DNA from 3 places in the Paenibacillus segetis genome. Region 3 is predicted to be linked to each of the others. Evidence: riboswitches for the same ligand, from Rfam matches in the RefSeq annotation. Region 3 holds a riboswitch; each other region holds the start of a gene.
What was found. A riboswitch is a leader RNA that binds a small molecule or an ion and turns the genes downstream of it on or off. The one in region 3 is predicted to bind cyclic di-AMP.

Region 1: another riboswitch for cyclic di-AMP. It lies ahead of IEW05_RS25295 (C40 family peptidase); the one in region 3 lies ahead of IEW05_RS03300 (KamA family radical SAM protein).
Region 2: another riboswitch for cyclic di-AMP. It lies ahead of IEW05_RS24615 (resuscitation-promoting factor); the one in region 3 lies ahead of IEW05_RS03300 (KamA family radical SAM protein).

Annotation. Positions count from the first base shown of each region.
Region 1 covers NZ_BMFT01000009.1:24,134-34,792, forward strand. Annotated here, with positions in the region: gene IEW05_RS25250 (ATP-binding protein) at 35-1,924, shown strand; gene rluF (23S rRNA pseudouridine(2604) synthase RluF) at 1,943-2,647, shown strand; gene motB (flagellar motor protein MotB) at 2,733-3,518, opposite strand; gene motA (flagellar motor stator protein MotA) at 3,502-4,305, opposite strand; gene IEW05_RS25270 (hypothetical protein) at 4,499-4,792, shown strand; gene IEW05_RS25275 (4a-hydroxytetrahydrobiopterin dehydratase) at 4,992-5,285, shown strand; gene IEW05_RS25280 (c-type cytochrome) at 5,500-5,856, opposite strand; gene IEW05_RS25285 (GNAT family N-acetyltransferase) at 6,013-6,519, opposite strand; gene IEW05_RS25290 (C40 family peptidase) at 6,910-7,398, opposite strand; cyclic di-AMP (ydaO/yuaA leader) riboswitch at 7,403-7,539, opposite strand; gene IEW05_RS25295 (C40 family peptidase) at 7,780-8,271, opposite strand; cyclic di-AMP (ydaO/yuaA leader) riboswitch at 8,278-8,412, opposite strand; gene IEW05_RS25300 (hypothetical protein) at 8,633-9,463, opposite strand; gene IEW05_RS25305 (M1 family metallopeptidase) at 9,601-10,659, opposite strand, start outside.
Region 2 covers NZ_BMFT01000007.1:57,966-68,624, reverse strand. Annotated here, with positions in the region: gene IEW05_RS24640 (tRNA1(Val) (adenine(37)-N6)-methyltransferase) at 1-482, shown strand, start outside; gene rsmI (16S rRNA (cytidine(1402)-2'-O)-methyltransferase) at 479-1,369, shown strand; gene IEW05_RS24630 (AbrB/MazE/SpoVT family DNA-binding domain-containing protein) at 1,487-1,741, opposite strand; gene IEW05_RS24625 (HD domain-containing protein) at 2,059-3,342, shown strand; gene IEW05_RS24620 (TatD family hydrolase) at 3,366-4,133, shown strand; cyclic di-AMP (ydaO/yuaA leader) riboswitch at 4,351-4,561, shown strand; gene IEW05_RS24615 (resuscitation-promoting factor) at 4,818-5,954, shown strand; gene rnmV (ribonuclease M5) at 6,071-6,616, shown strand; gene rsmA (16S rRNA (adenine(1518)-N(6)/adenine(1519)-N(6))-dimethyltransferase RsmA) at 6,623-7,510, shown strand; gene yabG (sporulation peptidase YabG) at 7,565-8,473, shown strand; gene veg (biofilm formation stimulator Veg) at 8,665-8,940, shown strand; gene IEW05_RS24590 (small, acid-soluble spore protein, alpha/beta type) at 9,084-9,260, shown strand; gene ispE (4-(cytidine 5'-diphospho)-2-C-methyl-D-erythritol kinase) at 9,511-10,371, shown strand; gene purR (pur operon repressor) at 10,441-10,659, shown strand, end outside.
Region 3 covers NZ_BMFT01000001.1:764,453-775,111, forward strand. Annotated here, with positions in the region: gene IEW05_RS03265 (cobalamin-binding protein) at 1-448, shown strand, start outside; gene IEW05_RS03270 (FecCD family ABC transporter permease) at 445-1,491, shown strand; gene IEW05_RS03275 (ABC transporter ATP-binding protein) at 1,488-2,309, shown strand; gene cobT (nicotinate-nucleotide--dimethylbenzimidazole phosphoribosyltransferase) at 2,326-3,417, shown strand; gene cobU (bifunctional adenosylcobinamide kinase/adenosylcobinamide-phosphate guanylyltransferase) at 3,414-3,989, shown strand; gene cobS (adenosylcobinamide-GDP ribazoletransferase) at 3,986-4,792, shown strand; gene IEW05_RS03295 (cobyric acid synthase) at 4,808-6,400, shown strand; cyclic di-AMP (ydaO/yuaA leader) riboswitch at 6,433-6,575, shown strand; gene IEW05_RS03300 (KamA family radical SAM protein) at 6,741-7,895, shown strand; gene IEW05_RS03305 (methyl-accepting chemotaxis protein) at 8,402-10,090, opposite strand; gene IEW05_RS03310 (queuosine precursor transporter) at 10,367-10,659, shown strand, end outside.

The DNA.
Region 1 (10,659 bases), on a different contig from region 3:
TAGATAGGATTGTTCCAAGGGGTGAAAAGAGTAATTGTCCATTAAAACAAAGCTATCTCTCATTATGTCATTATTTGCTTTAGTGATTCTGAGTTTGAATGTTGTTATGGGTTACTTAATAACCCGGGACAACTTAACTAGAAATAACGAACTCAATATGATGTTAGCGGGCAAACAGATTGCTCTTGCTGTTGAACAAAGCCGTTCAGTCTATGAATATATTAAGGATCAATATAAAGAGGGCACTAATGATAACATAATAGAGAGTACATTATCATTGACCAGTCCTGATCGAATTACGCAGGAATCGATTCGGGTGAATCGGAACATTTTCGAAATTACCGGGTTAACCCTTAGGAACCCAAATGAACTGAGTATCCAGTTCGGTACATACATTTATAAGAATGATTCTACGGATCTTAAGTCTGTTAAAGAGGCGTTAAAGACTAGGAAAAGCATGATGAAGGACACTAAGATTAACGGCAAACATGTGCTTGAGAGCTATATTCCAATCATGCCGCATAATAGTGAATCTTATGTCATTCGGATAATCTCAAGTTATGAGCCCATATCTTCAGCGCTGTCTAGAGTGTTATTCAATAAAATATCTACTTCGCTTGTATTCATACAGATTATTATTATTATAAGCTCTATATTAGCAGGTAAACTGACAAGACCGATTCACGTTATTCTGAAGAAGGTCAATCAGTTAGCTTCCGGGAGTTTTGAGACGAGATTAGAGGTTAATAGCAGAGATGAACTTGGATTATTGTCCCATCGGATTAATGCGATGGCGAATAGTATGAGCTATACGACCTCAGAGCTCCGGCAGAAGAACGAAGAGAACCAGTCGATGAAGGAACATTTAGAATCCATTATCAACCAGACGGCGGACGCAATCCATTTAACCGATCTGGACGGAAACGTTATTCGCGTGAATTCAGCATTTGAATATCTCTATGGGTGGACGAGTGAAGAGATCGTTGGCTCTAGGTTAGATTTTATCCCTAGTTCTGCTGGGGAATATCGAAGAGAGTGGCGTAAGGAGTTAGAGCTTGGGAGACCTTTTATACTGTCAAAGGCTGTGCGGATTTGCAAAGACGGTAGTAAGATAGACGTGAGTATCAGCGAATCGCCGATATTTGATGAAGATGGGAAGATTACTGCAGTTATAAGTATCTCGCGCGATATGACAGAGCACAATAAAATGGAGGAGTTGCTTCGTCGGTCTGAGAAGTTGACCATGGTTGGACAACTGGCTGCAGGTGTGGCGCATGAGATCCGCAATCCACTTACGACACTGCGAGGTTTTCTGCAGATGCAGCAACGTGCTAAGATAATAAACCAGAGTCATACGGATATTATGCTCTCCGAACTAGACCGAATTAATTTAATTGTGAGTGAGTTTCTGATTCTTGCGAAACCTCAGGCCGTAAATTTCCAAATCAGAGATGTTCGTTTCACTTTGGGTGACGTCATCTCTTTATTAGATAGTGAGGCGCATTTACACAATATCGAATTTAGGGCCCATTTCTCACAGGATCCTGTTCTGGTACACTGTGAAGAGAATCAGCTGAAGCAGGTATTTATTAATGTGTTAAAGAATGCAATGGAAGCCATGCCGGTAGGTGGGAAGATTACTATCAAGTTGGATGGTGAGGATCAACAGCACGCGGTAATCACCGTGACAGACGAGGGAGAGGGTATTTCCAAGGAACGATTGCAGAAGATCGGAGAACCCTTCTACACGAATAAGGAGAAGGGTACGGGGCTTGGACTCATGGTCACTCAACGTATAATTGAAGCTCACATGGGTACGCTGGCGATTGATAGTGAAGTAGGCCAAGGCACGGTAGTGACCATTACGTTGCCGAGGATTGAAGCAATAGAAGCAAGTGATGGGGAATCTAGGATAATGACATAACGGGGTGATCTTGACACAATGAGAATTAATAAATTTATTAGTGAGACTGGATTTTGTTCTAGACGAGAAGCGGACAAGTTAGTGGAATCCGGTCAAGTTACGATAAACGGTGTGAGAGCCGTTCTAGGTAGCCAAGCAGAGGACGGGGACGATGTCCGAGTAAATGGTAGACCTCTTGCCGAGAAGCTGTCCAGACACGTCTATATTGCTCTGAATAAGCCGGTTGGGATTACAAGTACGACCGAGCGCCATATTCGAGGTAATATTGTGGACTTTGTAGGTCATGAGGAACGGATATTTCCGATTGGTCGTCTAGATAAAGATTCCGAGGGTTTGATTCTATTAACCAGTGACGGTGATATTGTTAACAAAATATTACGGGCTGAGGGACGACATGAGAAAGAATATATTGTTACGGTCGATAAACCATTGACGCCTTCTTTCCTTAAAGCGATGAGCGAGGGAGTGAGAATCTTAGGGGAGATGACCCGACCTTGCCAAATGACTCGCATTAGCGAACGCGTTTTTCGAATTATCCTGACGGAAGGTAAGAATAGGCAAATCCGCCGCATGTGTAGCGCATTAGGTTATGAGGTACGCAAATTGCAACGGATTCGGATCATGAACATTCACCTTGGAAATCAGGCAATCGGATCGTGGAGGGAATTAACGGCGCAAGAGAAGCGTGAATTAGGACAGGCTTTAGATTATAAACTATCTTGATGATCGTAACAAAAAAAGCAGGCTTTGGAATGTACACCAAAGACCTGCTCTTTTATTGTATGTTTTGTTGATACTATCGAAGGTTCTATTGGACTGATTTCACTTCGACAGAATCCTGATATTTCCGAATAATGGACACTTCAACCCGGCGGTTTTGGGCGCGTCCTGCACTAGTGTCATTGGAGGCCACAGGACGATATTCGCCATTGCCCGTAGCGATGAACAATTTGGGATCAAGTTTATCGTCAAGCAGCAGAATCTTCATGAAATTTAAAGCCCGGACCGAGCTCAAATCCCAGTTGTCCCGAAATTGATTTGTTGAGATCGGAATATTATCAGTATGCCCGGAGACGAATACTTCATAATCAGGGAATTCCTCTAACATTTTCGCGATAGCCTTAGCTAATACCCGTGCTTCGGGTTTAACTTCCGCTTCGCCTGAAGGGAAGAGAGCAATGTCACTGATGGTGATCATCAACTGCGATTGATTCAGCTTCGTATCGAGTTGATCAGTTAATCCGTTTTGGTCGATGTATTTGTCAAGCCGTTTCTTGAGGGCTTCCAGGTTTTCTTCCTCTTGGCGTTTTAAATCACTCATTTTCTTATTCAGTGCTTTGGTAACATCCTCTGTAATTCCGGAATTTTCATTTTGGTTAATCATGGAATTATGATCAAGGACGCCCTTACCACCTGTAAGCACACTATTAAAGGCTTCGCTCATCTCCTGAAACTTCTGGCTGTCTACACTACTCATACCAAATAATACAATAAACATAGCTAATAGGAGTGTCATAAGGTCGGAATAAGGAAGTAACCAGCTTTCGTCGGCATGTTCTTCGTGATCTTGATGCCGTTTAGACTTTTTGCTCACCTTCACCCGCCCCCTTTTCTAAAATTTGCGCACGTTCGGCAGGGGTTAAAAATACAGCAAGCTTCTGTTGAATAGCAATCGTTGAAACACCAGATTGAATGGATAGTAGTCCTTCTACCATCATCAATCGAATTTCCATTTCTCTCTTGGACATCCGTTTTAATTTTGTTGCGATAGGGTGCCACATAACATAACCGGTGAAAATACCAAACACGGTGGCGATAAAGGCCCCGGAGATAGCATGAGAAAGTATATCGACATTACTCATATCTGACAAGGCGGCGATCAAACCGATTACGGCTCCAAGTACCCCTAGTGTTGGTGCATACATCCCTGCTTGTGAGAAGATCATGGCCCCAGCTTTATGCCGCTCTTCGGTTGCGGCGATATCCTCGGTTAGGACATCCTGAACAAAGTCTTGATCGTTGCCGTCAATAATCATACGCATGCCACCGCGAAGGAAATCATCGTCAATTTCGTCAACTTTGCTTTCCAAAGCAAGTAGGCCCTCACGTCTGGTAATCGTAGCCCATTCCATGAACAGCTTGATCAACTCACCCTTGCTGATCATTTTAGGTTTTGTCATTGTCAATTTAATTAATTTTGGGAACTTTTTAAGCTCCGACATTGGAAAGGCAACAAAGAGCGTTGCGGCTGTCCCACCAAATATAATGACAAAGGCTGCCGGGTTTTCTATTAAGCTGTTAACAGGTGCGCCTTTCAGAAACATCCCTACAATAAGGGCCACCACTCCGAGTACAAGTCCAATAATCGTTGAAATTTCCATTGTACACCTCGTCCTTGAGATATTGATCCATTCTTCTATCTTTCAGCATCCTTGCAGAAAGTAATGAATAAAGCTTGCAGAAAAAATGGTTTATCTTTGTTATCGACAGATTTCACTTTTTTTTTAAGTGAAATTTTCCGGTATAATAGAAACATAGCATTTGAAGATCTAAATAATGGAGGCTAAGATACTTGTGGGAGTAAAGCACGGTAGGGATTATAGCGAAATTTTGTCCGATATGACAGAGGCTGTATCACGGATTGGGGATAGTTATATTTTTTTTGAGATGGATTCATCAGACTGGGAAGGACTACCCGAGGAAGAAAGACACGAGGTTCATGAGGCATTGGCGGAGGATTTGTTCTATGCACTTGGAACACAGTCCGTAATCGAGGTTGGATGTGCAGTCGTGATTCATGACTTGGAGAACCATGTAATTAATTTCCTGATAGGCGAAGAGGAACTCACCTCTGTTAAGCTGGTTTAACGGGGGCCGACCCAACTAATTTTGATTGAGGCCATTTGAGTGGTAAAATAGTAGATCAAGAATAATAATGATCTATGCTTATATAGTTCTGTATGTGATTAAGAATATTGGGTGCTTGTCTCACGTATGACCGATAGGTGTGGGGAATATAATAAACTGTGTAAATTTTAGAAGTTCTGAAAGAACGGGAGGAAGAAGAATGCCGTTTACACCGCAAGAAGTAGAAGCGCATTTGGAGAAGCTGGAAGGGTGGGAGTTGGAAGAAGGGCGATGGATTGTACGTAAATATTCGTTCTCCAACTTTATGAAAGGTATTGCATTCGTTGACGAGGTGGCTGCAATCTCGGAGGCGTTTAATCATCATCCTTTTATAACCATAGACCATAAGACAGTGACACTTCGCTTGACATCATGGGAAGCTGGCGGGATTACGGCCGTAGACATTAAGGAAGCATATCAGTATAACGAGGCATTTGCAAAATACAGTGGTTAATGGATACGTCTGATAGCGCTTTCTGAGGCTGTTGACATGGCCATGCAGGGAGAATAGTAAGGCTATAGCTTAATTGGGCACAGAGTAGCCCTAGAGCGGCCCTGCGTTGTGTTTGTAATGCTAAAGATCTGTTGCTCTTTTTTTTCCTCTATAGTAAGGACAACGCCCGTCAGGAAATGGAACATATACCTGACGGGCGTTTGTGTATAGCATGTTATTTTTTCTCCGCAAGCCATAAAGCGACGTTGGCAATTTCTTCTTCTTTCAGTTTATCTTTGAACGAAGGCATATTGCCATTACCTTTAGTAATAATTCCGTAGAGTTGCTCGGCAGAGAGCTCAGCGCCAATCTTCTGTAGATTTGGTCCAACATTTCCTTGTAGTTGATCACCATGACAACTGATGCAATTGTTCGCGACAATGGTTTCTGCTTGTTCTGCACTTAACGTAACTTCCGGCATTTGAGGTTTATTTTCTTGTGCAACTTCTTCTTTGCCTGGTAAGGAGAACATTAATACAACGGCCAATCCGCACGCGACGATGAATAATCCGCTCATGATCCACTTTTGCATTCCGATCGTCCCTCCAAATGTAAACTATCCCTTTCATTATAACGGAACCTGTCATCGGATCAAGATATTTGTGTCAAAAAAAGCAATTTTTATTATATATAATATTCAAAATACCTGAAATAATGTGTTAATTATCATAGTCTATTGTGATTTTGGTTATTGAGAGTTTGGTTCGATCCCTTTATAAACCATACAATAAAATGGTTTGGATACTCCTCCAGGCGTCATTTTTTCGTATAGATCAGTAATTGTAAAGCCAGCCTTTTGGTAAGCTCGGATTGCCCGGGTATTCCAGGTCAATACCTCCAAATCTATCACATGTTTTGGTTTTCGACGCAGGGCTTCCTCTACAATAGTCAATACAAATGACTTACCCATTCCATGACCGCATAGATCAGGTCTCATCCCAATCCCAAGTCTTGTCACATCGGTAAGTGGGAAGTATTGAGCAAATCCAGAGAGAACACCATTCTCGTCCACTAGAGAAACGTACTGCTCGGCCCGTATAACGGGGTTACCGAACTCTACATCGAGCGCCTTCATTTGTTCCCAAGGGAGCCAACTGTAGACATCGTAAGGAGAGTCGTAGCGCCACGTGCTGATTGATGCTCCGTGATTATCTTCCATAGGGACTATCTTGAACTGGGGATTGGGTTTATCCATCTTTATGCCTCCTTGGACCGTAGGAATGCCGCGTTATGCGATCTCCAGCAGAATTGTTTTACCCTCACTGTAACGGGATTTTATGTCATTGTAAAGGTTCTTAGGTTTAAGATATTGTGGAAAGGGGTAATTTTCTATAGAAGAGTTAACCCAAAAAGTAGCTATTGATGATGAAGTGACGATTTCCATGTCGAAGCAGCGGTATTTTTACGAGCGTAATATAGGGGAATAGGTAGGCATCTGGAGCATTTTGCAGAAATATTTACTCTCATGCCGATTTACCTTTTATTTAAATTTAGAATGAAAAAAACCACAATCAATTCCGGAAAGAATCGATCATGGTATGAGATTTATACATCGTTATATTAAATATGAGGAGTTTCAGAAAAATCAGGATTCAGCCGCAAAGACCGAGTAGCTGTATTGGCTCAAAATTCGTTTAGCGCCAAGGTACCGTTGTTTATAGTAGCTGTTACTTAGACTGTCAGTGCGGATTCCTTTCGATGAAGAGGAGTGTGCAAACTTTCCATCACCAATGTAAATACCGACATGAGATACTCCATTTCCTAACGTGTTGAAGAAAACGAGATCTCCTTCTCTTAATTGACTCTTAGATACTGGCGTCCCTTGCTTGTATTGAGCCGCAGATGTACGAGCAAGACTTACGCCCATTTTCTTGAAGACGTATTGTGTGAACCCAGAACAATCAAATCCACTTGTAGTAATTCCACCAAACTTATAGGGTGTACCGTACACCGAGCTGACGACAGATACTAATGTGCTTTTGTCTGAGGTGTCAGCGGAAGCACTACCAGCTCCTACTCCCATTGTGAACAAAATGGCTAAGCTCGTTACCGCTGCTGTCAATGTCTTTCTCAAGATGTCAAATCCCTTCCAGTGCCTGCGAGGTTAGCTTAAGGATTCGGTTGAAGGTCCCCTATGATCACTCTGAAACGAGATCAATTCACCCATCATGGATCCCCCGTTTCCCCGGTGCCGGGAATTCGGCTGTTCAATATTGTGCACCTGAAAATAGACGTCGTTTTAAAAACATAGATTACAAATTTGTTACTATTTACTCTGGTTATTTTATCAAAGAGATAAAGGTTTTACAAGTTTGATCAGCCAAATGTATTATTTTACCTTAAAACTATCATCGACCTGTTTATGATTCCCGCTTTTGTGGTAATAATTCCTGAGCAGGAAAATAAAAAAACCCGCAGAAAGGATCTACGGGTTTTGCATACTTATAGTTGTTGTTTACTCTACATCATCGTGATCTTCAGTATCCGAAGTAACTTGTTCGAACTTATCTGTACTAAGAATACGTTTAGCCCCGACATAGCGTTTAACATAATAATCATCGCTAAGTTTGCTGATAACTACTCCCTTAGAAGAAGAAGCATGAGCAAATTTCCCGTCGCTAACCATAACGCCGACGTGTGAAACGCCTTTGCCATTGGTATTAAAGAATACCAAATCTCCTGGAATCAATTCATCCTTGGATACTGCAGTTCCCATCTTATATTGGGATCCCGATTGATGTGGTAGCTCGATACCGAGCTTGCCAAATACAAACATCGTGAATCCAGAGCAGTCAAATCCAGAAGTTGTGGTTCCACCGGATGCATACTTGCTACCAAGAGCTTTATCGACGGCGCTGTCTAGCTTAGAATCTGCGAAAGCGCTACCAGTTCCCAGTGTAAATAATAAGGCACAACCTACGGCTACTGCAGTTAACTTTTTCTTCAAAACAGGTCAAGCTCCTTCCAATGCCTACGAGGTTAGCTTAAGGATTCGGTTGAAGGTCCCCTATGATCCCTCTGAAGCGAGATCAATTCACCCAAAGTGGTTCCCCCGTTCCCCGTTAAGGGAATTCGGCTGAGATAATAACTTCCGAGATTACATATTCTACATCTAGATTTAAATTCCTGCTAAAGGTAACAAAAATAATTACAAAGTTGTTACTGCTGTTATTGTAACAGGGCTAGGTATCTTTTGGCAATGGTTAAATAACGAGAATTACAGACTGATATAGAAGACAAGACCTCCGTATATTAACGGAGGTCTTGTTATTAAAGGGAATATGAAGTTTGGTAGTGTTCGGATAAATTTAACTTTTTTGTGACTTCGTTTGCCAGAGATGATATTGAGAGGTTACTTGCCAAACTTTAAATATACTTTGGAATAAAGGGTGAGCCTGTTGCAAGATCAGAGCGAGCAAACCCGTCCAAATCCATGAAACGGCTCCAAATAACATAAACACAGCGAACGTAGAGATTCCTAGAATGAGCGTAATTCCAATTCCCGGCAGTAGATGCCTTATGCAGGTTAATAAGGAACTCCAGGTTCCCACCTTGAACAGATATCCGAATTGAGCGAATAGCAGACATTGACGGATGAGCCATCCATAACAGATCCAACCTAACACATATCCTCCTGTAGTCAGCAGGATAGGAAGGCTTCCTCCTGATTGCAGTAACCGGGGCCAGAGCACATATAGCTTGGGTGCAATCCAAAACGCTGGGCCCAGAATAAGAGCAAGCTCCAGAATATAAAAGAAAAAGAGGGGCTTCCAGAACTCTTTCATACCTCTAAAGAACGGTAATCCGGATTTCTGTGATTCCTGCGGAATGAGTCCGTATAAAATGCCTGCTTGGATCAGAGGGGTCAGTAGTAAGCGAATAGCCACCATTCCGATCAAAATCAAGCAATACACTCTAATGTCGTGATTTTGCTGCAACCCGATTTGTCCTTCTATGAGGAACAAAACCCGGCTTAAGTCGCTAAGTGAAGGATCAGGATATCTTTGCAGCACCGCTGTGACGACGGTATCGACCAGTCGGTACAAGAAGAACCCCCAGAGAAGTTGATAAAGAAACAGAATAATGACGGAGGGAAACTGCTTCTTTAGACGCTCCCATCCACTGCGAACATAGGTCATAACTTACCCTCCTAAAAGTCTTGCGTGCAATAACCTCGATGAAATACATCGGGCAAAACTTACTTCGTAAGTATCAGCTTAGTTTTGCGTGTAATAACCTCGATGAAATACGTCGAACAGAACTTATTTCGTAAGCATCACCACAGAAATGATCCGAGCACAGCCTCCAGTAGTTTGACGATCCCGAGGTTGGAGCGAGTACGAAGTGTTCCATCGACCTCAGCCTTTAAAAAATTGTTGATATGCTTGTTCTCTAGCACAAGCGAATAGTCAGGGTCGATCATAGCCCAAGCCAATGGTTCTTTATATTGCAGCTTCAACTCTACCTTGCTGTCTTCTCCACTCCATACTTTCCGAGTGGTATGTCCATCCTTAAAGGTAAATAATATTGGAATCTTAGGGGCTGTTGCCCCTATCTGGCTAATATCGACGATGGATTCGAACAGCGGGTCATTCCCCTGGCTGATCGAATTCACGGTGATGTTATCAATGGAGTAATCAGTCATCTTTCCGTCATAAACATATTGTTTGAAATATGGCTTCCAGCTACGTCCAGTAACTTGTTCCACGATTCTTTGGAAATCGGTCGTCGTTGGGTGCCTGAACCGATATTTATGGGCATAGGTAGTTAAAATTCTGCTCATGGTCTTGTTACCAACCTGACGTTCAATATCGAGTAGAACAAGCTTACCACGGTAATATACATTTTTTGCGTAATTGTCACTTGAACCATACTTCCAGGCTACCTGTGTCAATGATATTGGTGAAGAGATCATCGCGACCTGGAGTGGGAGATTAGGCTTGATGCCGAATTCTTGTTCCATTAATTTGTCTTCTAAGTAGGAGGTGAACCCTTCGTCCAACCAGGCCTCTTCAAATTCGTTGCTGGCAATCATTCCGTAGAAGAATTGATGACCAATTTCATGGATGACCGTTCGTTCAAGCTCATTGTTGCTAGGAGATTCGTTACCTGCTCCAAAAGCGGTGATGAGGGTCGGATACTCCATCCCACCTGCTCCGTTGCCTTCGATTGGAGGAACAACAATGGACAGAGTAGAGTAAGGATATTGGCCATACCATTTACTGAAATTGGATAATGCGACTTTGGCTGCGTAGAAATAACGTTCTTTCAAGTCCTTGTGAGTGGGATCTAAATATAACTTGATTCGGACACCAGGAACATCTGGAGAAGAAAA
Region 2 (10,659 bases), on a different contig from region 3:
ACGGATTACAAGATGTGATTCAAATTCGTGAAGGTGACTTGCGTGAATTGGTGAAGGAGACCGGTCATGGAGTATACGATGCTGTGACAGTGAATCCTCCTTATATGCCCCTTACAGGCGGCGATCTCAAGTTAAATTCCCACCAAGCGATTGCCAGACATGAGATTCATTGTAGTTTGGAGGAAGTGATTGCTTCGGCAATGCGTTTAGTTAAGAACGGCGGGAAAGTATCAATGGTGCATAAACCGCAGAGATTGGGTGAGATCATTACTTTGTTGCGGCAGTACAGGTTAGAGCCGAAAGTTATCCGATTCGTTCATCCACGGCCTGGAACGGAGTCTAACATCGTGTTAATTGAAGCACTTCGCGATGGGAAACCAGATGTAAGAATTTTGCCGCCGTTGATCGTTTATAAGGAGAATGGGGAATACTGTGAGGAAATCATGAACATTTATTATGGATCAGAAGAGGGAAAAGAATGACTATACAAGTACAGAAGAGTTTTGAAGATAAAAAAGAGGCAAACCCCTGCGGCAAATTGTTTCTAGTAGCTACGCCGATCGGCAATTTGGAGGACATGACCTTCCGTGCAATCCGTACACTGCGAGAAGTGGATATTGTTGCAGCGGAGGATACAAGACAGACACGCAAACTGTTAACACATTATGAAATTTCTCCTGGTAAGTTATTGAGTTATCACGAACATAACAAGGTGGCGAGTGGTCCAGAATTAATACGTCTTATAATAGAAGGAAAAAATTTAGCACTCGTCAGTGATGCCGGTCTACCAGCCATTTCAGACCCCGGTAGTGACCTAGTGAAGCTGGCATTAGAACAGCACATATCAGTCATTCCGATACCTGGTGCTAACGCTGCTTTATCAGCTCTGATTGTCTCGGGATTATCTACCGAACGATTTCAATTTCTCGGATTTTTGCCGCGTGATAATAAAGAGCGAGAGAATTTACTTCGTAGTCTAGAGGATGAGCAAGGCACAGTGCTGTTGTACGAGTCACCTCATAGAGTGCTCAAGACATTGGAAGCGATCTATGAGATATGGGGTGATCGGAAGATTGTCATGGCTCGTGAGCTAACCAAACGATATGAAGAGCTAGTCAGGGGCCATATAAGCGAATGCCAAGATTGGCTGGCAGAGCATCCACCACTCGGTGAATATTGCTTGGTTATCGGCGGAGCAGATCCTAATGAAGTGAAGCAGAGACGGGATGCCTGGTGGCAGGCGCTATCCGTTGAGGAGCATGTTCAGCATTATGAGGTACAGGAACGTATTTCACGTAAAGAAGCGATGAAAAAGGCGGCAAATGATCGAGGAGTATCAAAAAGAGATATATATCAGGAGCTATTATGATCCTATAACAAAAAAAGAGGTCCTCACTAGTAGGAAACAAACCTAGTAGAGGGACCAAGGAGATATGAAAAAGGTTAGAATTAACAGTTTCAGTAAATCTATTATATACTATAATTCTTAATTTGTCACAGGGGTTGGAATTTCAGTGATACATTCGTGACAAACGATCTTTCCTTTGAAGTAGATTACATTCTCAGCGTTGCCACAGAAGATACAAGCAGGCTCATATTTCTTCAACATGATGCGCTCTCCATCTACATATATTTCAAGTGCATCTTTTTCACCAATGCCCAGTGTGCGGCGTAATTCAATCGGAATAACAACCCGACCTAATTCATCTACTTTTCTTACAATACCGGTTGATTTCATCATAACTGATGATAACCCCTTTCGCTATAATTTAAATATGTCATGATTCGACAAACTTCTATCTTTTATGATAATTATAATACCAACCATTGCCAAAATAGTCAACCTATTAATGGTATATTTCTTTTATTTCTCCATATTTACGTTTTGAAGGGGCATATTCCACCTATAATTATAGTGAAATTAACCAATTCTCACAATTCGACATTTTGGAAATCCAAGCATCGCCAGTTTTCGACACCTTTCGACATATTGTGTCGACATTGGTCAAAATCTCTCTTCGTTTTCAAAAAAATATATTGAGATAAGGAGTGTTAGCCATGCATCGCCAGTTACGTGAAGAAAAGGTGTTCAAAGATCCCGTACATAATTATATTCATGTACAGGATGAGATAATCTGGTCCTTGATTAATACCACGGAATTTCAGCGTCTGCGCCGTATTAGGCAGCTTGGGACATCCTATTTGACGTTTCATGGTGCAGAACACAGCCGATTCTCACACTCACTAGGAGTATATGAAATCACTCGCCGTATCATCTCACAGTTTGAACAGAGTAAGTATCCGGATTGGCCAAGAGATGAAAGACTCGTCGCTCTTTGCGCGGCGTTGCTTCACGATCTTGGACATGGACCTTTCTCTCATTCAATCGAGCAGGCATTTCAGATGAACCATGAGGATTGGACATGTAAAATTTTGCTCGGTGACACGGAGGTTGGCGCGGTATTACGTAGATTAGGTGATGATTTCCCAGATAAGGTGGCAGCCGTCATCCGCAAAGATTATGACAAAGCCATTGTCGTTAATTTGGTATCAAGTCCACTAGATGCAGACCGGATGGATTACTTACTTCGGGACGCTTATTTTACTGGTGTTAATTACGGTACGATAGATATGGACCGGATTTTGCGGATGCTTCGTCCGTTTCAAGGCCGAGTTGTTGTAAAGGAATCAGGGATGCATGCTGTGGAAGATTATTTAATGTCGCGATATCAGATGTATTGGCAGGTGTATTTTCACCCGGTCACTCGTAGTTCCGAGATCATTCTGAGACAAATCTTCCGCCGTGCAAAAGAACTATATAATGAAGGGTATTCCTTTGCTTTCTTGCCGGATCCCTTACCAGGACTGTTCAATCGTGAATTAACGGTACAAGAATATCTACTATTAGATGAAGCTTTGATTCAAACTACATTTATGCAATGGCGAAATGATAAGGACAAGCTACTAAGTGATCTTTGTTGCCGATTTATGGACCGTAAATTGTATAAATATGTAGAAACTGATTCTCTTGATAAAGAATTAATTGAGGAAATCCGGCGTGCATTTGCAGAGGTGGGCCTCAACCCAGATTACGATCTGGAGATTGATTTTCCAACCGACCTGCCTTATGATGTGTTTCGTCCTGACGGGGAATTTAGGGAGAAGCAAATATTACTTTTGGACCGTCAAGACAGGCTCCGGGAAATTTCTGAGGTGTCGGATATTGTCCGGTCGATCAGCGGACTTCATCGAGGGAAATTTCATTTGTACTTTCCGGATAATAAATTGATACCTATGTTAAATAAACTTCCCCAAGAAATCGCTGATTTGTTTCAAATATAGACATATATAGGAGGCGCAACAAGATGCTATTTGATACTCATACCCATTTGGATGCTATTCAGTTTGATGAAGACCGTGAGGAAACGATTACAAGGGCATTGGAGAACGGGGTTACTCGAATGATCAATATCGGTTTTAATCGAGAAACGATCCCTACAACAATGAAATTAGCAGAGGCTCATGAATTCATTTATGCGGCTGTGGGATGGCATCCACAGGATGCGATTACGATGCGTGAGGGCGATTTGGACTGGATCGCTGAATTATGCGCTCATGAGAAAGTAGTAGCTATTGGTGAAATAGGCTTGGATTATTATTGGGATACATCCCCTAAAGATGTTCAACATAAGGTATTTCGCGATCAAATCGGATTAGCTCGGAGTCTAGGGATGCCAATTTGCATCCATAACCGCGATGCTCATGAAGATGTGGTACGGATTTTACGTGAAGAGAAGGCTAGTGAGATCGGTGGAGTGATGCATTCATTCTCTGGAAGCTGGGAAATTGCCAAAATGTGTCTAGATATGGGATTTCATTTATCGTTTGGTGGCCCCATCACTTTTAAAAACGCTAAACAACCAAAAGAGGTTTTGGCACAGACACCGATGGACCGATTATTGATCGAAACAGATTCCCCATATTTGACACCACACCCATATCGAGGAAAAAGAAATGAGTCTGCACATGTACGCTTAGTTGCGGAAGCGGCGGCAGAGATTAAAGGCATGTCCTTTGAGGAAATCGCCGAAATAACCACCAAAAATGCACTGGAACGATTTGGGATTAGATGAATTCGGGAGTAAAAAGGACGAAAAAGGTAGCAATCGGGAAAGATTAATACATTTTAACCGTTTAAAGCTAGATTATTACAATTTTTTAACCATATTTTTAAAAAAACGTGCTTGATTCGTCCTTTACAACATGTATCGAAACAGGATAGAATCTTTTCAGTAATCGAAAATGATGCCATTTGGTAATCCTTGGATATCTTCGATCACATGGTTCCATGAACCAGTCTCGCTGAATCTCCTGCATGGGAGAACGGGGGAACCGATACGATATAGATTAGGTCAACTACCAATCTTACCGTAATTGATTTCTTCATAGGGTCTTTGGGGTGAATTCGAGGTCATTGCGCCATGAGCGAATGTACTGAGAAAGGGCGGCTCTCTGCGTCCGAATCCGACAGCTAACCTCGTAAGCGTCTAAGAGAGGCAACTCGTGCATCCTATTACATCACGATACTCGGAAGCCACGAAGGAGTTCCTCTGACTCTTTCTTTAGGCTTCTTTTATTTTGAATAAATGTAATAGGCACATCATACTCTTGTTAATCAGGAGGATGACATATGCCGACCGGACTGGGGCAGGATGCGAAATGCAGTAGTTCATGCATTTCGTAAAAATGAATAATAGTCACGTCAAATGTATCTTATATCGAATTAGACGGCGGGGCTATGAAGGAGGACGGAAGATATGGGCATTTTCCACAAAAAGGAAACCCATGAATCACGCTCATCCAGCATGTCTTACGCAATGCATTGGAAGCCTGAAAATTTACGCCTTGTTTCTGTAATTAGCTTGTTGGCAGTCGCTGTAGTTATCATCACCGTGATTGGATTGAATAGCCAAGATAAGAAGAGCATCAGCTTGGTCATCGATGGTCAGATCCAACCCTTAGAGACTCGTCAATCGCTAGTGAATGAAGTGTTGGATGAACACTCCATCGTATTGAAACCCGAGGACAAAGTTTCGCGTTCACTCGCTAGCACCCTTAAGGATGGAGACCGAATTGTCATTATACGTGCCATTCCTGTAAAGGTTATAGCGGATGGAACAACTAGAACCCATTTTACAACACAAAACAACGTAGAGGGCGCAATCAAGGAGCTTGGTGTATCCTTGGACCCAGCAGATAAAGTTACTCCTGCTCTAACTAGTGCACTTAAGTCTGATTTGGAGATTCGTATTGTCCGGGTCGACAAACATACGGTGCAACAGCAAGAGACTGTACCATTCACAATCGTTAAGACTGCTGATCCAGAATTGCTTAAAGGCAAGACGAAGGTGATTCAGCAGGGAAGCGAAGGACTGGTTACACACAACATAGAGAAAGTATATGAAGACGGAGTTTTCGTATCTAAGCATTGGTTAGGCAAAGAGGTCTCGAAGGCCGCTCAGCCGAAAGTAATTGCCGTAGGCACGAAGAAACCGACAGCCGTTCTGTCTGCCAGCATCACCCGGAAAGAGGGTGGGGTCGATATTAGTGGACTAACGTCTAAAGGTGGCGTCTCGTTTAAATATAAAAAGATGATCAAAAACGTCACGCTAACTGCCTACTCTGCTGAGGAGGATGGCATAGGTACGAAGACTGCTTCCGGTACCCGCGTACAAGAAGGGAGAACGATAGCCGTTGATAAGAACATTGTCCCTATGGGATGGTGGGTCTATATCGAAGGCGTTGGCTTCCGTCGTGCCGAGGATACTGGTGGTGCAATTAAAGGCAACAAGATTGACGTTTATTACGATAGCCTGAAGGCTGCCAACCAGTTTGGCCGTAAGAAGGGCCGTACAGTCTATGTCATTGGTCCTACCAAACCTGAGTTGAACTAGGCTAAGCTAGTTTTACTTTGCATGAGGAATCGGATAGTATTAGTTTAATAAATAGATGGGTTCAAGAAGAGGATTTATCCTCTTCTTTTTGTTGTGATAAGGAAGGAAGGAATGACATGATTAAAGAGGTCATTGTGGTGGAGGGCCGAGATGATACGGTTGCCGTGAAACGGGCGGTAGAAGCCGATACGATAGAAACAGGTGGTTCTGCGATTAATGAAATGACGCTACGGAAGATTGCTCTAGCACAGGAGCGGCGGGGGGTCATTATTTTTACAGATCCTGACCATGCCGGTGAGCGTATTCGCAAAATTGTGGCCAATCGGGTTCCAGGTTGTAAACATGCCTTCCTTCGGGAAGCTGACGCGACCAAGCGCGGTGATATCGGGGTGGAGAATGCATCGCCTGAGGTCATACGCGAGGCGTTAGACAATGTACGTAGCGAGGTTGCTGGGGAAGCCGGCTTAATCGATTGGGACGATCTGATTGCTGCAGGACTCATCGTCCATCCAGAAGCAGCAGCCCGGCGAAGAATTATGGGAGAACTACTTGGTATCGGATATTGCAACGGTAAACAATTTTATAAACGAATGACGGTGTTCAGAATTAGCCGTGAAGAATTCGTGGCCGCACTGGCACAATTGGAAGACAAAGGGGTATAACTTGTCATGAGTATAATGGAAGAAGTATCAACACCGCGCCGCACGAAGGAGATTATTTCGCGGCATGGGTTTAAGTTCAAAAAAAGCCTCGGTCAGAATTTTCTGATCGATCAGAATATTCTCAGTAAGATTGTGGCTGCAGCGGGGCTGGACAAGTCCAAGGGGGCACTAGAGATTGGTCCCGGTATTGGAGCGCTCACGGAGAAGCTTGCTCAGGAGGCGGGTAAAGTAGCGGCCGTAGAGATCGACCAACGCTTGATTCCTATTCTTCGGGAGGTTCTAGAGCCCTACCCGCAAATTAACGTCATTCATGGTGACGTATTGAAGCTGGATTTACGATCCTTATTTGAAACGGAGTTTGGTGACGTTAGTGGCGTTAGCGTTGTAGCTAATTTACCTTATTACGTGACGACTCCGATCCTGATGAAGCTATTGGAAGAGAAGCTTCCCCTTGAACATATCGTCGTGATGATCCAGAAGGAAGTAGCAGAGCGCATGGCAGCCTCTCCAGGAGGTAAGGAGTATGGTAGCCTCAGTATCGCCGTTCAGTATTATAGTGAGCCTGAATTGATCTGTAAGGTGCCACACACCGTCTTTATCCCGCAGCCGAATGTAGAGTCGGCAGTGATACGGCTAAGCGTGCGTCAAGAGCCACCAGTGCAGGTGGACGATGAAGGCTTCTTTTTCGAAGTGGTCCAGTCTTCTTTTACACAGAGACGTAAAACCATTGCAAACAATCTAAAGAGTCGTTTTTTCCCAGGTGAAGGCCGTGAGAAGCTAGAGCTTCTGCTGGCAGATGCGGAGATTGAACCTACACGGCGTGCAGAAACGCTAAGTTTGGAGGAGTTCGCCAGACTCAGTAATGTACTGCTTGGCGCTGGACTGAACTCTTAGTTGCTGTAACCAATCCCTCTGTTAGCCCATAGGATGGGGGTAGAGGTGATTGACTTGACGAATTTGGGAGACTTGGTCGTTCGCAAATCTTACGGAGGAGATGTAACCTTCCGAATCGAGAAGATTGAGCGGAGCGTGGCCATAATCAAGGGAACGGAATTTCGGTTGCTGGCTGACGCACCTTTGACTGATTTAATCAAAGTGGATCCGGATTCTCCGAATGAACGAGCGAATACAGCAAATATCAGAGCTACGAAATCATTGGAGTGGTTACACCGAGAACGAGTTGAGCAGGCGGAGCGTAATCGGGCCGTGTTAAATCATGAGTGGAATCCGCAGAGCAGTTCGCAACCTGAACCGTCATATTTTGAAGTGCCAGGAAAGGTGCTTCATCTAGATGGTGACGAGAGATACTTGAAGAAAAGTCTCGATCTGTATGAGAGACTGAGAGTGCCCGCGCATGGGTACTTTGTGAATGAGTCTGCGATGGCGGGAGCTCTACAACGTTTGCTACCTACTATACGTCCAGAGATTGTGGTATTGACGGGCCATGACGGTGTACTCAAGAACCGACCTAATGGCAACTTATACCATTTATCGAGCTATAAGAACTCCAGTCATTTCGTAGATGCTGTTGGGGTAGCGAGGGAATATGAGCGCAATTTTGATACCCTGACGATTGTTGCAGGGGCGTGTCAATCCCATTTCGAAGCGTTGCTACAAGCAGGAGCCAATTTTGCCAGTTCGCCAGGCAGAGTGCTTATTCATGCGCTTGATCCGGTCTACATTGCCGCGAAGGCATCGTTTACGCCCATCCGCGATACGATCCATATCAAGGATGTACTGAACAATACAATCAGTGGCACTCAGGGTGTGGGCGGTATTGAAACACGCGGCAGCTATCGCATTGGCCTGCCCAAACCTATGGATTTAGCGACATTGAAGGTAGTGCCTTCTATGTAGTGATGTCAAGCGAAGAACGTCCGAATTCCTCGGGCGTTTTTTTATTTTTAGCAAAAAATGAAGGCGATTTATACGTTCCAAAAAAAAATCGTTGACAACCGTTTTTTCTGGCTGATATAATTATCTGTTTCGAATTGACAAATGACTCACCTGCATGTATAATGAAATAAGAAAGTAGGTGGTCATAGGCAATGGCTAAAAATGCGCTGTCGGATATTAAGCATAGTCTCGACGCTCACGTAGGACAGAAAATTATGCTCCGGGCAAACGGAGGTCGCCGAAAGACCGTCGAACGCACTGGTGTATTGGAAGAGACTTATCCTTCTGTCTTTATTGTGAAGTTGGATGAAGAACAACAGACCTTTAAGCGTGTGTCATACAGTTATGCCGATATACTTACCGAATCCGTTGAAGTCATGATTTGTAACGACAACAACGAGCTTAGGATTTCGTATATTAAACCATGAACATCATGATTATTCAGTAAACGACCTTAGCCAAAGCGAGGTCGTTTTTTTATGCCCAGTAATTCCACCGTATGAGAGGGCCCAGAAGGCGTCATACTAACCTTGTTTCTTCATATCCATCATTTCCGTAAGGAGGGCTAGCTATGGGGCGTAGAAGACGTAGCATCATGTCGGAGGATCTAAAGGTGGAACTAGCCAAGGATCTAGGATTCTATGACACGGTTCAGCAGGAAGGCTGGGGCGGGATCAAGGCGAAGGATGCTGGCAATATGGTCAAAAGGGCGATACAGCTTGCTGAGCAGGCCGCTGCAAAGAAATAACAAAGTGCGAAGCTCCCATTCAGGGGGCTTCGTTTCTTCGATTAGGCAGGACATAGGACTTTCCAAATTGAATTTAGTGACTTATAGCGGTTTATTCTTAGGTGAAGATCAAGTAGAATGAGGGGAATAGATAAAGACTCTTTTTGGAAAGAACAACCTCTCCTACTGTAGATAGACGAGGATGAAAGTTTTTTTTATAATATGTTAAGTCATGTGAATCTATGGAAATGCTGAGGGTGAGGTGTATACCTTGAAAATATATGAAAAAGCGCCAGCAAAAATCAATTTGATGTTGGACGTATTACATAGGCGCGAAGATGGGTACCACGAGGTTGAGATGATTATGACCATGGTGGATCTTGCCGACCGATTGGAAATGAGCACGCTCCCACGGGATACCATTATTATTTCGAGTCAAGTTGGGTATATTCCGCTCGATGAGAAGAACCTTGCTTTTCAAGCGGCTAGACTGATTAAGGATCGTTATAACGTACGTAGTGGCGTATATATTCATCTTGATAAGAACATTCCTGTAGCGGCTGGTCTGGCCGGTGGCAGTAGTGACGCGGCCGCTACACTTAGAGGATTAAATCGGCTCTGGGGGCTGAACATTCCTGTAGAAGAACTTAAGGCACTTGGCGCAGAGCTAGGATCTGATGTACCGTTCTGTGTGACGGGAGGGACTGCACTTGCAACTGGCCGTGGAGAGATTCTGACCCCTCTACCGAACCCTCCTCAATGTTGGGTGGTGCTGGCGAAGCTGCCGATCAATGTATCAACTGCGGAAGTATACGGTCGGTTACGTAGCTCACAAATCCCAAATCATCCTTCAGCTGGTGCGATGATTGAGGCGATAGAGAATGGATCTTTTCTAGGTGTATGCGACAGGCTCGGAAATGTTCTGGAGGATGTAACGCTGCAAATGCATCCTGAGGTGGCTCACTTGAAGGAAAGTATGCTTAAGCTTGGAGCTGACGGTGTTCTGATGTCAGGTAGTGGTCCAACGGTGTTTGGACTTGTCTCTAAAGAATCTAAAGTATCGCGAATTTATAATGGACTACGTGGCTTCTGCAAAGAGGTATATGCCGTACGACTGTTAACCAAAGGCTAATATTTGGACAAAACCGTACAAAAGTGGTATATTTTCTATAAAATATTCGGATTTAGCGAGGGGTACTTCGTGAAAAAATTAAAAAGAAGCGCTCGTTTAGTAGAAATGACTCAATATTTATTATCTCGTCCACATCATTTGATTCCGCTCACGACGTTCGCGCAACGTTACGGAGCAGCCAAATCTTCAATTAGTGAAGACTTGGCTATAATCAAGGAAGTGTTTGAGGACGAAGGAATGGGTGAACTGCTTACCCTAGCAGGCGCAGCTGGTGGAGTTAAATACATT
Region 3 (10,659 bases):
GGAAGAGGTAGTCTCCCAAATGGAGAAGGAACGCGACCAAGTAGTTGAAGCGGTCAAATCACTTACACCTGAGCAACGTAGTAAAGTCTATATTGAATTCTCCCCAGGCTGGACAGTGGGTAAAGGCGAATTCATGGATGAAATGATTACATTGGCCGGCGGAGAGAACATTGCTTCTGACATGACAGGCTGGAATGAAATTAATGAAGAAAATATTATTAAGGCGAATCCAGATGTGATTCTATACGCAAGCAGTGTGGTTGACGAGAACAACAAAACATTGGCAGATATTATTAAGGGCCGCAGTGGATGGGACCAAATCACAGCTATTAAGGAAGATCGCATCGTGGGTCTTAATGATAATTTGCTCAGTCGTCCGGGTCCTCGTGTGACTCAAGGTTTGATTGAAATGGCAAAAGCGATTTATCCGGAATTGATGAATAAATGAGTAAAAAGCTGGCGGGATATGGGACAATTGGCCTGATCCTTCTCGGCGTCACGTTACTGATCTGTATAGGCTTTGGTTCCGTATCTCTACCGCTAGGCGAGATACTCCGAATTTTATTGCATCGACTACCCTGGATGGACCAACTCATAACTAGGGATTGGGATGTGACATCGGAACAAATCATTATGCAGGTGCGACTGCCCCGTGTATTACTAGGTCTCTTAGTTGGAGCGTCGCTTGCAGTAGCGGGAGCCGCCTTTCAGGGAGTGCTTCGTAATCCACTTGCTGACCCGTTTACCCTTGGGGTATCTTCGGGTTCAGCCGTTGGGGCGGCAACCTTGATTTTCTTCGGATGGCAGTTCTCTTTAATCGGTGTGTTTACCTTACCAGTCATAGCGTTTGTCGCAGGTGCATTGACACTCTGGATTGTCATGTGGCTGGCGAGAGAGAATGGGAAAATTCCAATTGAAGGGCTTATTTTATCAGGTGTTGTAATGCAATCGTTCCTCGGAGCGATTGTATCTTTTCTAACGGCTATGTCGAAAAAGACGGTAAATGAAATTTTATACTGGACGATGGGGAGTCTAAGCCTTCGCGGATGGTCATATACGACCATCCTTTTGCCGTATTTAGCACTAGGGGCATTGTTCCTATGGAGTCGTGCCAGATCGCTAAATTTGTTAGCTTTGGGCGAGCGTCATGCGGCCCATTCTGGACTTCATGTGGAACGAACCAAACTCATCGTGTTACTTGTAGCTACTTTGATGACGGCCGCAGCTGTATCTGTATCAGGCGTTATCGGATTTGTTGGTCTTGTAGTTCCCCATATGCTTCGGCTTATAGTAGGACCGGATTATCGTATTATTATTCCACTCTCCGCGCTTGGCGGTGGTATATTTATGATGTGGAGTGATTTAGCTGCACGTTCGCTACTAGCACCAACTGAGATTCCTTTAGGTATTGTCACAGCGTTTGTTGGCGCTCCTTTCTTTGCGTATTTGTTATATCGGAAGAAGAAGCAGAGGGAGGCAGAAATGTCATGACGAACTCAAGCGAATTGAATATCATCGATGTTAAGGGGATCGTCAAATCGTTTAAGCGTACTCCAGTACTGCAGAACGTGAATTGGAGTGTTAAGCCAGGTCAATTCTGGGGGATTATCGGACCTAATGGTAGTGGTAAGACAACCTTGTTAAATTTAATTTCTGGCGTAGAGCAACCAGATCGTGGAGAGATAAGTTTTGGTGGGAAAGCTCTGACTTCTTATGGGCGCAAGGAGCTTTCACGTAGGCTTGCGGTATTACAGCAGGATGGATTGCCATCTGTTCCATTTCCAGTTCGTGATGTGATCCAGATGGGAAGATTTCCGTTTCAGGATTGGCGTGGAAAAGAGACGGATGAGAACGCAGAACAACTTCTCGAAGAAATTATGGAGAAGCTTGAACTCAAGGAGCTTGGCAATCGTCCACTAAGCGTGCTGAGTGGTGGACAACGACAACGTGTTGCGCTTGGTAAGGTGATGGCTCAGCAACCGGAAGTTGTTCTATTAGACGAACCAACAACATATCTCGATATCCGCTATCAGATGCGCTTTATGGAGCTCGTTTCTAGTTGGCAAAGGGAGGAAGGGTTGACGGTAATTGCAGTCATGCATGATCTTAATCTGGCTGCACTTTTCTGCGATCGCTTACTGGTACTGCAAGAAGGGAACATCGTAGCTGAAGGAACTCCTGATGAAATTATGTCGTCTGAAACGATGGAAAAGGTCTTCGAAGTGAAGACACATGTTATAAACCATCCGGACGTTGGAGCGCCTCAGTTGTTGCTCAAGACGGAGAAGAGGTCAATAGTAAATGAATGAAGGAGGAAATTATGATATGAACCCATTTATATCAATTTCTCAAATTGTGAATGACATTAAAGCGCTGGACATCACAGCGGCTACTGCTGCTGCAGATCATTTGGATCAGTTGACTAAGCCACCGGGTAGCCTTGGGAAGCTGGAGACCTTAGCAATTAAACTTGCTGGGATTACAGGGATGGAGCGACCATCTTTCCCTCATCGTTCGGTCGTTGTTATGGCAGCAGATCATGGAGTTTGTGAGGAAGGAATAAGTGCTTTTCCGGCTGAAGTCACACCACAGATGGTGATGAATTTTCTGTCTGGTGGCGCGGCGGTAAATGTACTATCTAGACAAGCTGGTGCAGAAGTATTGTGCGTTGATATAGGGGTAAACGCTGAAATGAATCATCCTGATCTTATTGATCGTAAGGTCCGTATGGGTACAGCGAATATGGCTAAAGGCCCAGCCATGAGCCGGAAAGAAGCAGAGGCGGCACTATTAATAGGTGCCAATATCGTGAATGAGGCTTTTGCCCGCGGAGTAAGACTATTTGTAACTGGGGAAATGGGCATAGGAAATACAACGGCTAGTGCTGCTGTATTGAGTGCTTTAATCGGTATTCCTCCATTGGAGAGTGTTGGACGAGGTACAGGAATTAGTGATGAAGTACTTCAACATAAAGCGTTGGTTGTAGAACGTGCAATAGAGTGTAACATTCCGAATGCGTTAGATCCGCTTGATGTGTTATCCAAGGTTGGCGGACTTGAAATTGCCGGATTAACAGGTGTAATCTTAGCCGCTGCGGCACATGGTTGTCCGGTCGTAATTGATGGGTTTATTTCTAGTGCAGCTGCATTATTGGCACAGCGGTTCTCACCAGAGTCAACTTATTATATGATTGCTTCCCACATTTCTCATGAACAAGGGCATGGTCTTTTGCTGAAGGAGTTGGGCTTAGATCCTATGCTGCAACTTGACATGCGGTTAGGGGAAGGAACAGGGGGAGTTCTAGCACTTCATCTTATTGATGCTGCTTGTCGCATAATGTCCGAGATGGCCACATTTGAGAGTGCAGGAATATCTTCAGGGCAGGAAGCAACAGAAGTAGAGAGCGAACAATTATGATTGTCTTGGTTACAGGAGGGGCTCGAAGCGGAAAGAGCTCATTCGCTGAACGATTGTGTATGAAGTATGCGGAATCGGCGGTATATATAGCTACAGCTCAGGCATTTGATCAAGAAATGGAGCAGCGGATTGCTTTGCATAGGGAACAAAGAGAAGGGACAGCGTTTCAGTGGACGACTCTAGAAGAGCCGCTGCAGCTTGCTGAACGGTTAACTTCTCCTAATGCTATAATCGGTGGAAATCTCATAGGAGAGGCTCCGCTTGTCCTTGTTGACTGCCTAACACTGTGGTTATCCAATGTTCTGTTAGCTGTCGTGGATGAGCCTGATGCTGAAGCTCGTGTGATGGAACAAATTCACCAGCTGGAGACAGCAGTTACGGCATACCCGGGTACGATTATTTTGGTTACGAACGAAGTTGGTAGCGGAATTGTTCCGGAATATCCACTAGGCCGAATGTATCGTGATTTGGCTGGTATTTTGAATCGTATGATCGCCCGGATCTCTGATCAGGTATTTCTAGTGACTGCAGGGATTCCAATTGAGTTGAAGAGTAGGGAGTACATTCTATGAGTGATAGAAGCCGGCCTATATTGGCTGCTTTTCAATTTTTATCAAGGATACCTATTAAGGCGGAACTGGATTTCAGTCCGGAACTGTTGCGGCGAAGCGTTAAATATTATCCATTAGTAGGATCGGTAATCGGACTAGCTGTATGGGCGGGGGCAACGCTCTCTAGCTGGGCATTACCCACCCTACCTGCGGCAGTTATTACGTTAATTCTGTGGGTTTGGATAACCGGTGGATTACATTTGGACGGATGGATGGATTCTGCTGATGCTCTATTAAGTTATCGTTCACGTGAGAAAATGCTGGAGATTATGAAGGATAGCCGCGTTGGAGCGATGGGTGTGCTGGCGTGTGTATTATTGCTCATGCTTAAAGTGTCGTTGATTAGTTCGTTACTGGAACTAGGAACTCTTCCATCGGGAGCGGCGTTATTGACTGCACCGGTATGGAGCCGATGGTTTATGGGGTGGGCGATGCGTTCATGGCCGATGGCTAGGAATGGTGAAGGACTGGCGGTACGATTTCATGGTGTAAGCTCTAAGGATACGATTTTGTCCGCACTACTCGCGTTAACATTGTCTGCAACAGGTATATTTCTTGCCTCCTCCACGGATTGGAGCGGGGTTACTTGGATGCCGTTGGTTTTGTATTTCGCTCTGCATCCACTAGTAATCTTTGGGGTTGGGACTTTAGTGGCCAGAGTAATGAACGCCAGACTAGGTGGCTTGACTGGTGATACTTACGGTGCGTTGAATGAAGGTCTAGAGGTTGTGCTACTCCTTCTGGCCGTTCTGATATTTCGTTGATGGAGGTAAAGCAACATGACAGAGAAGACGAAATGGATGTCTGATGATGACAATTCAATTGAGTTAGGTGCAGTCTTGATGGTTCAGGGGACGGCATCAGATGTCGGTAAAAGTGTTATTGTCACGGCACTTTGCCGTATTTTCAAACAGGATGGGTTAAGAACAGCTCCATTTAAATCGCAAAATATGGCTCTGAATTCCTACGTTACCCCAGATGGACTTGAGATTGGTCGTGCCCAGGGAATTCAAGCTGAGGCCTGTGGTATTTCAGCGACAACGGATATGAATCCGGTTCTGATCAAACCGACAGGAGATATGCATTCTCAGATTGTTGTTCATGGCAAACCGTACCAACATCTCAGCGCAGTAAGTTATCGGGAGGATTTCTTGCCTCAAGCAAAGCCCTTAGTAATGGATGCGTTAAAAAGACTGCGAGAAAACTATGACATTATCGTTATGGAAGGCGCAGGCAGTCCTGCAGAGATTAATCTGAAGCATCGAGATATTGTGAATATGAATTTGGCCGGTTGGGCGGATGCACCGGTAATTCTCGTCGCTGATATTGATCGTGGAGGAGTGTTTGCTTTTCTTGTTGGCACGCTTGAGTTGTTAGAGCCAGAGGAAAAAGCGCGGGTTAAGGGGTTCATTATTAATAAATTTAGAGGAGATCTTTCGCTACTACAGCCTGGACTTGATTGGTTGGAGCAGAAGACAGGTATTCCTGTACTTGGTGTGCTACCTTATATACCGGATTTGGAGATTGAGGCCGAGGATTCGGTTATTCTTGATTCACAGCATCTAAAAGTACAAGCAGAACGAGAGCTGGAAATTGTCGTTATTCGTTATCCGCGCATTTCTAATTTCACTGACTTTGATTGCCTTGCTGTAGAAGGTGATGTCTCTCTTCGTTACGTGGACAGGGCGTCTGATCTCGGAACACCAGACATCATTATATTGCCGGGGACAAAGGATACGATTGGAGATTTGTCCTTCTTGCGAGATCAAGGGCTGGATGCGGCGATTGAAGGAGTTATCAACTCATCTTCGCATACACAACTGGTTGGCATTTGCGGAGGCTATCAAATGCTGGGTAATTGGCTATCTGATCCGGAAGGGATTGAGTCTGGAAGTTCCAAGGAGGCGAAAGGACTTGGATGGCTTCCGGTTTCGACGGTCTTTCGTTCTGACAAAACGACGATTCGCGTCCACGGTGTAACCGTAGATAATCAACCTATTATGTTGTATCCACCTGGCAAGAGCGTTCCAGTGGAAGGGTACGAAATCCATGCAGGTGACACGAGCTGGGACCTCGGTTCAGATGTGGTCCATTTATTTAGCATCACGCGAACTAGCGGAGAGAAATTGTTCGAAGGAGCAGGACGCTTGGATGGTAGAGTATTTGGAACGTATCTGCACGGTTTATTCTCCAGCGATGTTTGGCGTAGATCCTGGCTTAATGGCGTACGGATGTCCAAGGGACTGGCACCTTTGGAAGAGACATTTTCAGCCGCGGTACGGAAGGAAGCAGCTTATGATCGTCTAGCTGATCATGTTCGCGAGCATTTGAATATGGACCTTGTATATGAAATAGCTCAGTTGGTTCGGTAGCAGACTTTGACAATAGGTAGAATATGGTATAGCATAAAAGTACGCTTAATTTTCGATTGGTAAAGTCGAAAAGCGGGGGAACCACTTTTTGGGGCGAATCGTAGATTCATTGAACGTAGGGAACCATAACTCCCGAGCCCGTCAGCTAACCTCGTTTGCAGTGTATGGGTCACAATCAGCTTTGCTATACTACATACTCATTGACCCTGTAACGGGGTCTTTTTGCATTTTTTTGACTCTTTGGCCCCGTTAACGGCACAGTATTGCTGTATTCACTGCGGTTAGTTGGTTTCTGCGCTTTCTCTTTACAAATTAGTAATGTCAGAGGAGGAGATAGCGTATGGCACGACCGAAGTACATCACCGATATTGGTAAAGTGACGCAGTTGTCCCAGTTGGAGATGGAGGAGCTCCGGCCAATTACAGACAAATTTGTATTCCGGGTAAATGATTATTATTTAAATCTTATCGATTGGGATGATCCACACGATCCGATTCGTAAATTAGTCATCCCTAACAAGGGTGAACTGAGCGAGTACGGTCGGTGGGATGCCTCCGATGAGGATACAAATTATGCAGCACCTGGCTGTCAGCACAAGTATCGAACAACAGCTCTACTCATTGTTTCAGAAGTGTGTGGTTCTTATTGCCGCTATTGTTTCCGTAAGCGCCTGTTTCGCAATGATGTCAAAGAAGCTTTAGCTGATGTTACGCCTGGCATTGAGTATATTAAGGAACATCCCGAGATTAATAACGTACTCCTCACCGGGGGAGATAGTTTAATATTAGCTACCTCAAAACTAAGAATTATTTTAGAACAATTACGTCAGATCGATCATGTGAAGATCATTCGTTTAGGTTCAAAGATTCCAGTGTTCAATCCAATGCGTATTTATGAAGATCCGGAGCTTTTAGAACTGATTAAGGAGTTCTCAACGGTAGATCAACGGATTTATGTCATGGCGCATATCAATCATCCCCGTGAAATTACGCCTGAAGCTAAGAAAGGTTTCCAGGCTATGCATGAGGCTGGAGCGATTGTCGTAAATCAGACGCCAATACTAAGGGGAATCAATGACGATTCCAAAGTGCTTGGGGAATTACTTGACCAGTTATCCTGGGCTGGAGTTACACCTTATTATTTCTTTATTAACCGGCCGGTTGCCGGTAATTCAGAATTTGTCATCCCTCTTGAACGCGCCTATACGTTGGTGGAAGAAGCCAAAGCCCGAACTTCTGGGCTTGGAAAACGGGTTCGACTGTCGATGAGTCATACCTCAGGGAAGATTGAAATCTTAGCGATTGAGAACGGTCAGGCGTTCCTGAAATATCACCAGTCCAGAGATGATGAATATGGAAAATTCATGATCCTGGACTGTCCGAAGGACGCAGCTTGGTTCGACGATCTTCCCGGTAACGAGGCTTATTGGAAACGGCCAGAGAAGAAACTGGCCGAGGTTGTATCTGTAAACGAGCTATCTCCCTCATCGGTGTAGAAGTAACAGATGGGGGTTCAGTCGTAACTTTGAGGAAAATTTGGACTTTCGATCGCTGTTATCCTCAGATTTCTAGAATTTATTCCGCTCAGCGGATGAAATCCGAGGATAAAGGCGAACGCTACCGCTTCTCCAGTTCCAAATTTCCTCTACGTTACTCCTTCACCCATCTGTTTAAGTGGTTAGTAATAGGCTGTAGCTCAACTTTAAAGAGTTGAGCTACAGCCTCAGTTTGTCGAGAAAGCCCAAAGGACTTTTCGGCGCTTAACAAAGACGTATCTCCTATGATTTCAAAAGGAGATACGTCTTTGTTGTAGTACTACTCACTCTAACAGATGGGTGAAGGGGGCATGGGGTGAGATTCGAAACTGGAGAAGCGGAGCGTTCGCCTTTGCTGTGTGATTATAACCAATTAAGGGTTTATACAATCAAAATAATCACACAGCAACAGCGATCGAAAGTTCGAATCACGCCGAATGCCCTTGCACTTCACCCAGCTGTCCCTCCTATATTTTAAACCTATTAACAGACTCTCTTAAAATGGTTGCTATTTCTTGTAGCGAGTTCACAGTCGTAGCGTGAGCCGTAATCTCCGTCATTTGCTGACTGGAATAATGTGCGATTTCTTTGATATTTTGCAATGACTTTGCTGTGATACTAGCAGCTTCTTCTACAGAAGCAGTAACTTCTTCCGTTCCAGCGGACACCTCTTGCGTAGATGAAGAAACTGAATGAATCGTAATATTGATATGTTGGATTAGCTCCGTTAACTGGTCGAAGGCGAGGCCAGCGTTCCTAACAATAGCTGCCCCAGAGTGAATTTCGTCACTTACATGCTGCATGGCGGTGAAGGAATTATGAGATTCCTCCTGAATGCTAATAAGATACTGACTAATTTTATCGGTGGCGGTTTGCGATTCCTCAGCTAGTTTACGGACCTCTTCAGCTACAACGGCGAAGCCTTTACCGTGAGCACCAGCACGGGCGGCTTCAATTGATGCATTTAATGCAAGGATATTGGTTTGTTTGGTGATTTCGCTGATTGTAGCTACAACTTTAGCGATGGATTCGGAACGCTCATTGAGAATTGATATGTGCTGTAGTGACTTTCCAGCGGCACCTTCGACTTGTTCCATTTGGTTAATGGCTGTTTGTGCTAGCTCATTGCCGATATTGGCTTGTTCGGAAGCTTGTCCTATTCTCTCTGTGACTGCAGCAGAGGAAGCAGCAATTTGCTGAATACCATCCGAGATTTCCTCCATAGCACGTGCATTCTCAGCCGTTGCTGAAGCTATTATATTACTACCACTCTCGATTTGAGTAGTTGCAGCATTGGAACGTTCAATCAATTCCTCAAAGGTACGGACAGATTGGATCATTTCATCGGCTCCGCTGACAACAGACAAGGAAGTATCATGTACTTTGGAGATCATGTCCTTGAGTTGAACAGTCATGGAATGAAAGCTCTCAGCCAACTGAGCCACTTCATCATGTCCTTTTATCTCAATATTTTGACGGAAATCACCAATTGCCATCTTTTCAGTTATTGTAACTAGATTTTTGATCGGTTTCGTGATGCGGCGACTACCTAGATAAGCAATCGTTATCCCAACCGTAATAACAAATAATGTGATACCAATACAGATCCACAGAATCTGGGATTGCTTCTGTTCTACAAAGGTTGCATCCATCCCTACGGCAAGTATAATGGAGCTTCCCGGAATGGATATGTAAGCTGTTTTGTGTGCCCCAAACTGGTCGGAGTAGATATTACTGATGCTGACAGTGCTATTTTCAGCCTTCAACATGGCATCCTGAATCATTAATGTATCCGTAGTTTTCATTTTCGATGTATCATTAGTAGCCAGTATGACGGCTTGTTTATCTTGATAATTAATGAGATAAGCGGAATCTAAATTGAATTTTTTTACACTTTCAGAAAGGTAAGATTCCACAGTAAAACGTGAATTTTCTTTGCCTTTAAGTAATTGTAGCGTTTGGCTCTTATCGAGACTTTTATAAATATCCTGTGTGCTAGTATATAATACCTTGTCAAACTGGGGGAGAACATGGGTTTTGATAATACCCATAGATATGTAATAAAAGCTGGTACTAAATAAGAGTGATGATAGAACGATAACTACTGCAAATGTCCGCATAAGTTTACGGCTAATAGAATGTTTAATTCTGAACATGCAATCCTCTCCGTTTTCCTCTAGATGTTCTTTTTTTGACGATTGTTCGCTGTTTCAATGGGATAGTTATATTTACCAACGGTCAATAGAACTATTTTATATGAAAAGCTATGATTTGCAAATGATAGTTACATGGGGAATTATATATTTTTCATTATTTTCACATCATGTATATGGTGGATTACAAGAAGGGATTATGGTAATGTAATAACTGCTGTATGTTGTTAGCCGCGGTTCGTAACCATCCCGCGTAATCAAAACTAGGAGGAATTTAATGTGTTTAATATAGGATGGGGCGTTTTGTTCATGCTTGTGAACTTTACGTTCTTCTTGATATGTTACCGTTTGTTTGGGAAGAAAGGGCTGTACGCTTGGATTGGTGTGGCGACAATCATCGCTAACATTCAGGTTGTCAAAACAATTGAGATGTTTGGAATCGTCATGACGCTCGGGAATACAATGTATGTCAGTTTGTATTTGACCAGCGATTTGCTGAATGAGAAATATGGCCGAGCAGAGGCCAAAAAAGCGGTTTGGTTTGGCTTTTTTACGTTGATTATGACAACGAT